Regions from separate parts of the Veillonella criceti genome, predicted to be linked through region 1. Evidence: riboswitches for the same ligand, from Rfam matches in the RefSeq annotation. Region 1 holds a riboswitch; each other region holds the start of a gene.

The links. Region 1 has a riboswitch for S-adenosylmethionine ahead of metK (methionine adenosyltransferase). Riboswitches for the same ligand answer to the same signal wherever they lie in the genome.
Region 2: linked by a shared signal. The riboswitch ahead of DYE54_RS05380 (MetQ/NlpA family ABC transporter substrate-binding protein) and the one ahead of metK (methionine adenosyltransferase) in region 1 are both predicted to bind S-adenosylmethionine.
Region 3: linked by a shared signal. The riboswitch ahead of DYE54_RS07020 (methionine synthase) and the one ahead of metK (methionine adenosyltransferase) in region 1 are both predicted to bind S-adenosylmethionine.
Region 4: linked by a shared signal. The riboswitch ahead of DYE54_RS05280 (5-methyltetrahydropteroyltriglutamate--homocysteine S-methyltransferase) and the one ahead of metK (methionine adenosyltransferase) in region 1 are both predicted to bind S-adenosylmethionine.

What each region holds. Positions count from the first base shown of each region.
Region 1 covers NZ_UHIO01000001.1:379,764-382,905, reverse strand. The annotation lists gene priA (replication restart helicase PriA) at 1-345, opposite strand, end outside; gene metK (methionine adenosyltransferase) at 502-1,692, opposite strand; SAM riboswitch class I at 1,747-1,847, opposite strand; gene coaBC (bifunctional phosphopantothenoylcysteine decarboxylase/phosphopantothenate--cysteine ligase CoaBC) at 1,907-3,088, opposite strand; gene rpoZ (DNA-directed RNA polymerase subunit omega) at 3,126-3,142, opposite strand, start outside.
Region 2 covers NZ_UHIO01000001.1:1,177,660-1,180,801, reverse strand. The annotation lists gene DYE54_RS05385 (MetQ/NlpA family ABC transporter substrate-binding protein) at 1-514, opposite strand, end outside; SAM riboswitch class I at 608-698, opposite strand; gene DYE54_RS05380 (MetQ/NlpA family ABC transporter substrate-binding protein) at 822-1,655, opposite strand; SAM riboswitch class I at 1,795-1,886, opposite strand; tRNA gene DYE54_RS05375 (tRNA-Ser) at 2,004-2,094, opposite strand; gene DYE54_RS05370 (helix-turn-helix domain-containing protein) at 2,184-2,633, opposite strand; gene DYE54_RS05365 (carbon-nitrogen family hydrolase) at 2,825-3,142, opposite strand, start outside.
Region 3 covers NZ_UHIO01000001.1:1,570,189-1,573,330, reverse strand. The annotation lists gene DYE54_RS07025 (homocysteine S-methyltransferase family protein) at 1-290, opposite strand, end outside; gene DYE54_RS07020 (methionine synthase) at 418-1,083, opposite strand; SAM riboswitch class I at 1,146-1,240, opposite strand; gene rsmG (16S rRNA (guanine(527)-N(7))-methyltransferase RsmG) at 1,404-2,129, opposite strand; gene mnmG (tRNA uridine-5-carboxymethylaminomethyl(34) synthesis enzyme MnmG) at 2,138-3,142, opposite strand, start outside.
Region 4 covers NZ_UHIO01000001.1:1,157,530-1,160,671, reverse strand. The annotation lists gene DYE54_RS05285 ([FeFe] hydrogenase, group A) at 1-1,007, shown strand, start outside; SAM riboswitch class I at 1,189-1,300, shown strand; gene DYE54_RS05280 (5-methyltetrahydropteroyltriglutamate--homocysteine S-methyltransferase) at 1,368-2,510, shown strand; gene DYE54_RS05275 (AzlC family ABC transporter permease) at 2,500-3,142, shown strand, end outside.

The DNA.
Region 1 (3,142 bases):
AGGGCGTTCATAACTTTTCAATTGTTTTTTATCAATCGTAAATAAACTCAGCGCTTCTGATAAAGCACATAAATAATATTTACTTAATTTTTTGGCCGTACTTAACATTTCAGAAGTAAACCAAGGGTCTTTATCTAACACTGCTTGAATCGGCTTAATTTCATAGGTAGGAGCTTCTGCTAAGTCACGATAGCCAATGAGAATCCCTTCCTCTTTTGTTCGCCCCAAAGGGACAGCCACCCGTGTACCAGGAGCAATCTCACCTAAATGTGGTGGTACAGCATAGCTGAATGGACTATTCATTTTCTTTGCTGGACGATTGATAATAACCTCCGCTACACGCATACTATCCCTCCTTTGCAGTATTTTTTATTATACCATTTTTTTCGATATTTTTAAATAAAGGGCCGACTGTAAAGACATAAAAAAATCGTCATACAAATAACAAAACGACAAGGTTCACTAAAGTGCCGAATAAGTATTTGTATGACGATATTTTAATTATAAACCAGCTTCTTTGCGAAGAACATCCGCTTTATCAGTATGTTCCCAAGGAAGGTCAACATCTGTACGACCAAAATGACCATAGGCTGCTGTCTGATGGTAAATTGGACGAAGCAAGTCAAGCATTTCAATAATACCTGCTGGACGAAGGTCAAAATGCTTCTTAACAAGTTCAGCAATTTTTTCTTCCGCCACCTTAGCTGTGCCAAAAGTTTCTACCATAATAGATACAGGTTTTGCTACACCAATGGCATACGCAATCTGAATTTCACATTTATCAGCAAGACCAGCCGCTACAATGTTTTTAGCAACGTAACGAGCGGCATACGCTGCACTGCGGTCTACTTTTGTAGGATCTTTACCGGAGAAAGCTCCGCCCCCATGACGAGCCATGCCACCATAAGTATCTACAATAATTTTACGACCAGTTAAACCAGCATCCCCTTGAGGGCCACCAATTACGAAACGGCCTGTTGGATTGATAAAGAATTTCGTATTTTCATCAACGAAACCTTCTGGCAATACAGGTTTGATAACTAACTCTTTAAGATCAGCTTCAATTTGTTCACGAGAAACTTCAGGACCATGTTGTGTAGAAATTACGATGGTTTCAATACGTTTAGGAACGCCATCTACATATTCAACAGTTACCTGAGTTTTACCATCGGGACGAAGATAAGGTAATACACCTTCTTTACGCACTTTAGTTAATTGGCGGGATAAACGGTGAGCTAATGCGATTGGCATAGGCATGAATTCTTCAGTTTCATTTGTTGCATAACCAAACATCATCCCTTGGTCGCCAGCCCCAATTTTATCAAATTTATCGCTACCACCTTCGCGTGTTTCAAGCGCATCATCAACACCCATAGCAATATCGACAGACTGTTCATCAATTGCTACATTAACACCGCAAGTGTCGCAGTCAAAACCATATTTAGCACGCGTATAACCAATTTCACGAATCGTCTCACGGACAATATGATTAATATCTACATAACATTTAGTGGAAATTTCCCCCACTACATGAACCTGACCTGTTGTTACCAATGTTTCACAAGCAACATGAGCCGTTGGATCTTGTGCAAGGATTGCATCAAGCACAGCATCCGAAATTTGGTCAGCAATTTTATCAGGATGACCTTCTGTTACGGATTCTGATGTGAAAAAAACATGTTTTTCAGCCATTTACCCATTACCTCCATAAAAAAATTCCTCATCAGCCAAGCGATGAGGAATCAAACCCCATCTTTCGGCATATTACCGTCGGACTTAGCACCTTTTCAAAATGAATGGTTGCTGTAGCTTCACAGGGCCTTTCCCTCCACTACTCTTGATGAGACAAAAGTTACTATTAAATTAATTGTGATAGTTCATATCACTGATTCATTATACAATAGAATCACAATTCTGCCAAGGCTGAAATAATTCGCTTAGCTACATCAATTTTTGTCATAAGTGGTAAGGGCCGAACTTGACCACCTGGATAAATTAAAGTTACTTCATTAGTATCAACATTAAAGCCTGCATTTTGTTTACTTACATCATTAGCAACTAACATATCAAGATTTTTGTTGAGCACCTTCGATTTGCCATACTCAATAACATTTTGTGTTTCAGCCGCAAAACCTATCAATTTTTGATGAGTTTTATTCGCACCTAACCCTTTTAATATATCTGGATTTTTTACTAATTTAAGTTCTAATGTATCCATCTTCTTAATTTTAGTATCCGCCATATTTTCGACTCTAAAATCAGCTACAGCCGCGGCCATAATAACAGCATCACACGCTTCATAACGACTATTAACCGCTTCTTCCATAGCTCTAGCAGATTCAACAGATACTAATTCTACCCCAAAAGGAACTGGTAAATTGGTAGGCGCTGAAATTAAAATGGTGCGAGCACCCGCCAATGCTGCTTGCTCTGCAATCGCATAGCCCATCTTACCACTAGAACGATTGCCAATAAACCGAACTGGATCAATGGCTTCTTGCGTACCACCAGCTGTTACGATTACTGTTTTATTAGCTAGTAAATCTGTTTTCATCATATGGAAGGATAACCATTCCACAATTCGCGCTGGTTCAGGCAAACGACCTTTACCAGTCACACCACAAGCTAAATGGCCACTATCAGCCTCTAAAATATGCATACCTAATTCACGTAAGGTATTCATATTCCGTTGTGTAACAGGATTTTCATACATGTTAGTATTCATTGCTGGACATAAGAAAATAGGCGCTTTTGTTGCCATAAGTTGTGTAGTTAGCATATCATCAGCAATCCCAGAAGCTAATTTACCAATCACATTGGCAGTAGCCGGTGCTACAATATAGGCATCGGCCCAAGTAGCTAATGCAATATGTTCTACATTCCAATCATGCACATCTTCAAACATTTTAACAGCTACTGGATACCCACTAATTTCTCCAAATGTCATGGGCGATACAAATTTAGTCGCATTTTCAGTCATAACGACTTTAACGTCCGCCCCTAATTTTCGAAGCCGACTAACCACTTCCACTGCCTTATAAGCAGCGATACCACCAGATACACCTACAATTACGTGTTTATTTTTCATCCTCAACACCTATTATAATTCTCTGTTTCTTACAGGTTTATTTAATACCATCTT
Region 2 (3,142 bases), 800 kb from region 1:
CATAAATATTGTTAGGATCTTTTAAGGTAATTAAGCCTGCTTTTTCTAATAGAAGAAGGGCACGACCGCTATTACTTGGATCATTTGGAATGGCAATTTTAGAGCCGTTTGGCAATACAGAATCTAAGTTTTTATCTGTAATTGTTTTAGAGTAAATCCCCATTGGTTCGATATGCACTTTACCAGCTGATACTAATTCCATGCTATGTTCACTAGCAAATTTATCCATGTATGGTACATGTTGGAAGAAGTTAGCATCTAATTCTTTGTCATTTAACGCTAGGTTAGGTTTTACATAATCAGTAAATTCAATAATTTTTAAGTCAATGCCTTCTTTTTCTAATAAAGGTTTAGCTTGTTCCAAAATTTCACCATGTGGTACTGGTGAGGCACCGACTGTAATTGTTACTTTGTTGCTGCTACCAGTGGCAGTATTTGTGTCGCTACCGCAACCAGCAAGTAATAAGGCGCTACCAAGAATTGCAGTAGCTGCTAGGGATAAAATTTTTTTCATACTATACCTCCTCGGGCTTACAATAATTAAGAAACATTAGCTGAGTGAATAAAAAAAGATGGCTTCGTAGTACCGAGCCATCATTGCTTACGCCTTGTATCTCTCGGTATATACCGCAGGAATTAGCACCATCGAATGGTTGCCGGATTTCATAGGGCCAGTCCCTCCATCACTCTTGATAACGTTTCATATATAATTCTTTGGTTAGTATATCATGAGAGGACAAATTTGTAAAGCAAAAAGAAACAGGCCCTGCGTGCAGAGCCTGTTAGGTATTTGGTGTATGAACTACTTTGTTATATAGCGCTTAGAATGCTGGCAAAATAGAACCTTGATATTTATCTTCAATGAATTTTTTAATTTCTGGAGATTGTAGTGCTTTAACTAACTTTTGAATTTCAGGACGATTTTCATCACCAGGACGAACTGCAATTAAGTTGGCATACGGTGAGTTTTTATCATCTAAGAATAAAGCATCTTTAACGGGATTTAATTGAGCCCCTAGTGCATAATTGGCGTTGATAACAGCAATATCTACATCATCGAGGCTACGTGGTGTTTGTGCTGCTTCTAATTCAATAATATCTAAATTTTTAGGATTAGCGGCAATATCAATTTTAGTGGAATAAATATTGTTAGGCTCTTTTAAGGTGATTAGACCTGCTTGTTGTAATAGGAGTAATGCTCGTCCTGTATTAGTAGGGTCATTGGGAATTGCTACTTTGGCACCATTTGGAATAGCGTTTTGTAAATCTTTATCTTTGATTTTATTAGAATAAATTCCCATTGGTTCAATATGAACAGTACCAGCTGAAACGAATTTCATATTATGTTCTTCTTCAAATTTTTTCATATATGGAACGTGCTGATAGAAGTTAGCGTCCAACTCTTTGTCATTTAATGCTAAGTTAGGTTTAATATAGTCGCTAAATTCAATGATTTTAAGCTCTACACCTTCCTTAGCTAATTTGTCTTTCACTTGTTCTAGAATTTCAGCATGGGGAACTGGTGAAGCACCTACTGTTAATGTTACCTTTTTGTCAGAACTAGTTGCTGCATTGCCTTGATCATTGCCACAACCTGCTAGTAGTAGAGCGCTGCCTAATACAAATGTAGCAGCTACAGATAAAAATTTCTTCATAGATGAAGCCCTCCTTTTGTCTCAAATAAACTCTCTCAAATAGAAATTTAGGACTACTTTTATATCCCCATACAAAAGTAGTATAGCGCGGTGAGTAATAAAAAAACGATGCCCTCGGCTTGCCGAGTCATCGCTACATTTGTTATCTCTCGGTATATGCCGCAGGAATTAGCACCATCGAATGGTTGCCGGATTTCATAGGGCCAGTCCCTCCATCACTCTAGATAATATCGCTATTAAAATTTCTTTGCTGATTATAGCATGAAGAAATCACACTTGTAAAGTAGGAAAATAAAATTAAAAAAAGCACATTCGAAAGCGGTATAGCTTTTGAATGTGCTTTTTTTATGGCGGAGAGAGAGGGATTTGAACCCTCGGTACGGTATTACCGCACACATGATTTCCAATCATGCTCCTTAAGCCGCTCGGACACCTCTCCATATATTACTTTGTGTAACGTACTTTACTATTATAGAAGAAAGTAAAAATCTTGTCAATCCATAAAAATAAAATTTTTTGAAGTAGTTCTTAGCAATATTTATGGAGTTCTTCCCGATAATGAGCAATGGTAATTTCATCTTTTGTATAAGTAAAAAGTTGTCCTAGAGAAATATCAAACACTTCTGTAATTCTTAGTAAAATATCTAAAGTAACGCCTTCTATATGATAGCCACGTTCTAAGCGAGAAATGTAACTAGTGCTAATACCAGCTGCTTGAGCTAAATCTTTTTGATACCAGCCTTTTTCTTTCCGCAAATGGGCGATTTTACAGCCTAGACAATTATATAAAGTTTGACCTTGTGGTGGGCCGTCTATATGGGCCGATGGGAATATGGGGTTTAGAAACGCAGCCAGTGCTAAGGCGGATTTAGAGCCTCTTTTTAAGTTGAATTTTGGGTGCCGTGTAAAATTACTTATATTAGTAGAATTAGTTTTCTTTGGAGTAGTCATAGATAATTTTTCGTGTATTGTTGACACCACATACGCCTCCTCTGTGTGGTAATAAGGATTAATTAAATAAACAACTATATATTACTCCTAAAAACATATATTGTCTAATGATTTGAAATTAAAATATGAAAAAACTATACCTAATTAACAAAAAACGTTCATTTTTTACTGGATTACACTGTAAAAATGAACGCTTTGATAAGTCTGTTTATATTATTTTAGTCCAAATGATACATATTTGGTTTTCGATCTCTAAATACATTGATTTTACGGCGAATTTCTTCCGTAACACTTAAATCAATGGTGCCGATAGCGATTTCTTCTGTATCACCTAAGTGTAATAATTCGTCGCCCCAAGGATCAAGCAATAAGGAATTGCCGGCACATTTTACCTTGCCAATATAGCCACAGGCATTAACGGCACAGAGGAACATTTGGTTTTCGATGGCGCGAGCGGTATTTAAAATTTCCCAGTGGCGTTGACGCATAGTTGGCCACTGAGCAGGTACGAAGAATAAATCAACACCTTGTAAAGT
Region 3 (3,142 bases), 1.2 Mb from region 1:
GAACCTGCTATTTTAGCATTAGGTTTAACCTCCATAATAGCCTGCTTAGCCGCTATTACAGCTGCTGTATTAATTTCTTTCACACGCTGTGCTAAACCATAATCGGCTAATTTTAGACTACACGCGCCAAAGGTATTCGTTGTTACAATATCACTCCCATGTTGTAAATATGCTGCATGAATACTGGTCACAATTTCAGGATGTTCTATATTAAACAATTCAGGACATTGCCCCTCCTCAAGACCTGATTGTTGTAGCATAGTGCCCATAGCTCCATCAAAAATATACATACTATCGCCTCTTCTCTCTAACTATACCTAACCCTCTAATCAAACTACTTATCAGTATCTAATTATAATTGTACTTTAATTCCTACTGTATACTCTCTTTATTAGCAAATTCATAAATCCATCACGCTTATCCATTACGCGAAGCACAATTTGCTTGTGTACAAGAAGTACAACCTCGTTTTGTTGAAAGTTGCGCCCCATTAGGCATACAGCCAACAATCGCGGTAACTGACTTACGTGGAAATAATAAAAAAGCCTCTGTCACGGATAAACCGATTTTATCCGTCCCTACTATAGCGGCTAGTTGTTTTTGTATAGATAATTCCCAATCACCATATCCAGGACTAAAACGCCAAGTCGTCGTATAACCAGCTTTGGCGGCCGACTGTTTAATCACTTCATTCACTTGATCCGCCACTTGTTCAACTGCTGTTGTAGCGGCTGCATCGACCAATAAACCTAATGTATAATTACCAGCTTTAAATAATTCAGCACTCCTTAATTCAACGGCTTCCCCAATTGTAACCGCCATAACATATACTTTAGTCGCTTTTGCTAAATGCTGACGAATCGAATGTCCTGTTAATTGCAAAGGGGGATTACTTTTTATAAGGCCTGTTTCCGCATCATAGTCATATTCTTCAAATATACCTTTAGGTTCAGCCACTAACTGAACCTCTAAACAGGCCTCCATTACATATTGTTGTGGAAAATCCTTTGCCTGGCGTAAGCCTGCATAGCGCGTTACTTCTGCTTTATCAATTTGTGGTAATCGCCCATTATAAATAGCCATACGCCCACCTCTCACTACATTTTCTCATAAAAAAACCTCCATCTATACAGACAGAGGACTTTACCTCATCTGTCAGTTTCCTGTTGGAAGTAGCACCTTGCCTCTGCTGGTTGCTGGATATCATAGGGCCAAGTCCCTCCATCGCTCTTGATAAGGTCAACACATAAAAATAGGATACCTTCTATGCTATAGATTGTCAAGAAAAACCCCTGAGTATGCAGGTTTTAGCCTATATGTAAAAAATACACTTTGTTATAGGTAAAAACTTCAACTCAGGGGTTTAAGCATGTAAATGCTTTAATGCAATCTACTAGTTAGATTTACACTAATGGTTTTGTCTTTATTTCTTTTGGTTTACGAGGATATTGTTTTGGGGTAATGCCTGTTTTACGCACATAAATAATCGCTCGTTTATCAGCTAATGTAGGTAATTGTACAGGTTTTACTCTATCCACAGTCCCTTTTAATATTTGTAATGCTTTTTTAGCTTCTTGTAACTCTTCTTCATAGGCAGCGCCTTTTAAAGCAACCATATACCCATTCTGTTTCACATAAGGCAAGGCCCATTCTAACAAAATTGGTAACCGTGCTACTGCTCGGCTCGTTACAATATCATAAGTAGCTCTATGTGCCACCATATGACTCAGATCTTCAGCACGGCCATGCAAAGTAGTTACATTGGATATATGAAGGGCTTTAATAACTGACTCTAAAAAAGTAAGTCGTTTTTGCAACGAATCAAAGAGAGTTATCTTTAAATCAGGTCGCATAATCGCTAACGGAATACCTGGAAAGCCCGCACCAGTACCTAAATCCAAAAGGGTGGCTCCTGTTTTAAAAACAATTTGCCCCTCATCTAAAGCCGTCAACGAATCTACAAAATGTTTCACAGCTACTTCATGTGGATCCGTAATCGCCGTTAAATTCAAGCTTTTATTTGTTTCTATAAGCATTTCATAATAGGTAGTAAATTGCTCTAATTGTTTTTCTGTAACAGTAAAACCAGCAGCTTCTAATTGAACCGCCAAATTATCAGTAAAATTCATAGGCCCTCCTAGGACTGTTGTTCACGACGATACTGTTCCAATTGAATAAGCAATACGGATACATCTGCTGGTGAAACGCCTGAAATACGGCTAGCTTGACCAATGGAATGTGGCTTAATTTGTGCTAATTTTTGTTTAGCTTCTAAAGAAATGCCCTTCATCGTTTCATAATCCCAATCAGCAGGAATAATCTTTTCTTCTAATTTCCGTACTTTAGCTACCTGTTCCATTTGTTTCTTAATATATCCATCATACGTAATCATGATGTCAATTTCTTCTTCTACATCAGGCGTATATCGTGTTAAATTAAAAGCTTCTGCTACGTCACCATAAGATAATTCATTACGTTTTACTAGGTCAAAGGCCTTAATTCCTGTTTTAATAGGCGCTGTACCCATTGCTTCTAATTTAGCCTGCACTTCATTGGATGGATTAATTGGCGTATTATGCAATTCAGCTAACCCTTGTTCAATCAATTCTTTTTTTGCTTTGAAACGAGCATACCGTTCTTCCGTAACTAGACCAATTTCATAGCCCTTTTCAGTTAAACGCATATCCGCATTATCTTGACGTAATAATAAACGATATTCACTGCGACTCGTCATCATACGATATGGCTCTTTTGTCCCTTTAGTTACTAAATCATCAATCAGAACACCAATATAAGCTTCTGAACGAGATAAGATAAATGGTTCTTTACCTTGTAAATATAAAGCGGCATTAATCCCCGCCATTAATCCTTGAGCCGCTGCTTCTTCATAACCAGAAGTACCATTTGCTTGTCCTGCAGAATACAAGCCTTTAATCATCTTAACTTGCAAAGCAGGTGTTAATTGTAATGGATTTAAACAATCATACTCAATCGCATAAGCTGGACGCATAATTTCCACATCTTCCAAGCCAGGAATCGTACGCAAGAATTTATATTGTACATCAATAGGAAGACTCGTACTCATCCCCTGTACATACATTTCATTCGTATGATTTCCTTCAGGTTCTACGAATAATTGATG
Region 4 (3,142 bases), 780 kb from region 1:
CAATCATGGAAGAAGCGAGCGAATTAATTGAACGTGTTATTAACGGTCATGGTGAATTGCCACAGTTCACTAGTTGCTGTCCAGCTTGGGTTAAATTTGCAGAAACATACTACCCAGAATACTTACCAAACATTTCGACTACTCGTAGCTGTATTGCTATGGAAGCGGCTGTACTTAAAACCTATTTCGCTGAAAAGATGAAATTGGATCCAGAAAAGATTGTATCTGTAAGTGTAGCTCCATGTACAGCTAAGAAATTTGAAATTCGTCGTCCAGAACAGAATAAATCTGCTGAATACTGGGGTAAAGAAGACCTTCGTGATACAGATTATTGCATTACGACTCGTGAATTTGCGAAATGGATTCGCGAATCTGGCGTAGATTTTACACAAGTAGAAGAATCTACTATGGATAAATATATTGGTGCTGAAACAGGCGGTAGTGTCATTTTCTGTAACACTGGTGGTGTAATGGAAGCGGCTATGCGTAGTGCGTATAAATTCATTACTGGCAATGAACCATCTCCAGAACCATTTACTAACTTACAAGATGTACGTGGTATGGAAGGTGTTAAAGAAGCTGACGTTGAAATTGGCGGCAAAACATTAAAAGTTGCCGTAGTTCATGGTGGTAAAAACATCCGCGATTTCTTAGATAATATGAAAGCGACTGGTAAAAAATATGACTTCATCGAAATGATGGCTTGTCGTGGTGGTTGTATTGGTGGTGGCGGTCAGCCACGTGTTAAAATGCCAGTAGCCGATAAAGTAAAATCTGCTCGTATTGAAGGTATTTATAAAGCTGACGCTGAAATGAAACTTCGTTCTAGCTATGAAAATCCTGAAATTAAAGCTATTTATGAAGAATTCTTAGGCAAACCATTAGGTGAACGTTCTGAAGAGTTATTACATACTCATTACACAGATCGTAGTGCTGATTTAGGTGTTCGTAAAGATGTTACGCCTGAAACTTGCCCAACATCCCCTAAATTTAAAAAGCCTGAATAATCAGTTTATTTAGTTAGAATATGATAAGAGAGCATTGAAGGTTTAAATTATGACTTTCAATGCTCTTTTTGGCTTCAGGCCCTTATGTTTGACTGTAGTTGACAGATATCTTTCCTTTGAAGTATTATAATAGATATCCAAATGGTAGTAGTAGATGCCTTTTGGTAGCTATAACTTTATAGTATCATCTAGAGCAGCTGAGGGAACTGGCCCAGTGACGCTGCGGCAACCTGCTTTATAACTAAGTATATAGAGGAAGGTGCTAAGTCCAACGGGAAACCGGCAGATGATAAGACTGTAGGTCGTCATTTGTTGACGACTTTTTTCTTTATCTGCCTAATTTGAGAGGAGATTGAGAGTATGAGTAACACAAAACAAGTAGGTAAAGGACCATTTCATTATGATGTAGTAGGTAGCTTTTTACGCTCTGAGTCAGTAAAAAAGGCACGCCAAGATGTAGAAGCGGGGACAATTGGTAATACTGAATTACGTCAGATAGAAGATGAAGCGATTAAAGACTTAATCAATAAAGAAGTCGCTGTAGGCCTTAAAGCGGTAACTGATGGGGAGTTTCGTCGAGCTTATTGGCATTTAGATTTCTTAGAACAACTAGTAGGTGTTGAACGAATAAAAGCAGACCATTGGTCAGTCGCTTTTAAAGGACATCAACCAAAAGCAGCGACCCTTAAAATTGTTGATATCATTGATTTTCCAGAAGATCATTCATTTATAAAGGATTTTCAATTTGTTAAAGAGGCAGTTGGGGATAGAGCGGTTGCTAAATTTACGATTCCTTCGCCATCTATGTTACATTTAATCTGCTGCGTTCGTGAAGAACATTATGAACCGATTCCGCAATATGAAAAGGAAGAGGCCTTGTTTGAGGCCATTGCTAAAGCGTATCGTAAGGCTATCAAGGCGTTCTATGCGGCTGGTTGTCGTTATTTGCAATTAGATGATACCTCTTGGGGCGAATTTTGTGATGAAACAAAACGTAAAGAATACGCAGCACGTGGTTTAGATTTACAATATATTGCACAAAAATATGTTGAAGTTATTAATTATGCTCTTGAAGGTAAACCAGACGATTTGGCAGTGACTATGCATATTTGTCGTGGTAATTTCCGTTCGACTTGGTTTTCTTCTGGTGGCTATGAACCGATTGCAGAAACCTTGTTTGGACATTGTCATATTGATGGTTTCTTTTTAGAATATGACTCTGATCGAGCTGGTGGATTTGCTCCTTTACGTTTTATAAAAAATCAAAAGGTAGTATTGGGGTTAGTTACGTCTAAATTCCCAGTACTTGAAAAAGAAGAAGATTTATTAGCTCGTATTGAAGAAGCTACTTTATACGTTCCTAAAGAGCAATTAGCCTTAAGTCCACAGTGTGGATTTGCGTCTACTGAAGAAGGCAATAATTTGACGGAAGCCGAACAGTTTGCTAAATTAGCACTGATTAAGCGAGTGGCAGAAAAAGCGTGGGGCCCTTATGACGAATAAGGGGCAAGAGGCCTTTCGCTATGCGTTTCCATTAACAGTTCCTATATGTGCGAGTTTTTTATTTTTAGGTATTTCCTATGGGTTATATGCTGTGGGGCAAGGTTTACCTTGGTATTTACCGTTTCTCATGAGTGCCACTATCTTTGCCGGGTCCATGGAGTTTGTTACCGTCGCACTGTTAGCGGCGCCCTTTGACCCTTTAGGCGCTTTTGTACTAGCTTTTATGGTTAATGGGCGACATATTTTTTATGGCTTAACCATGTTGACTCGCTATGGGACGTTAGATTGGAAAAAATATCCATTGATTTATGGGTTATGTGATGAAACCTTTGCTATTAACGCGACCATTAATTTGCCAAGTCAAATTGATTGCGGATGGTTTTATTTACATGTGACCTGGCTCAACTATCTATATTGGGTAGGCGGTGTGGCTATTGGGGCGATTGGAAGTCATTTTATAACATTAAATATGAAAGGCATCGAGTTTATTTTAGCCGCTTTATTTATTGTTATATTTTTAGATATGCTATTGACCGCTAAGAAATATCAATCTGGTTTAATTGGTTTGGTAGTAGCCATGAGCTTGTTAGGTTTGTTAGGGCCTGATATGTTTATATTACCGGCTATGATAT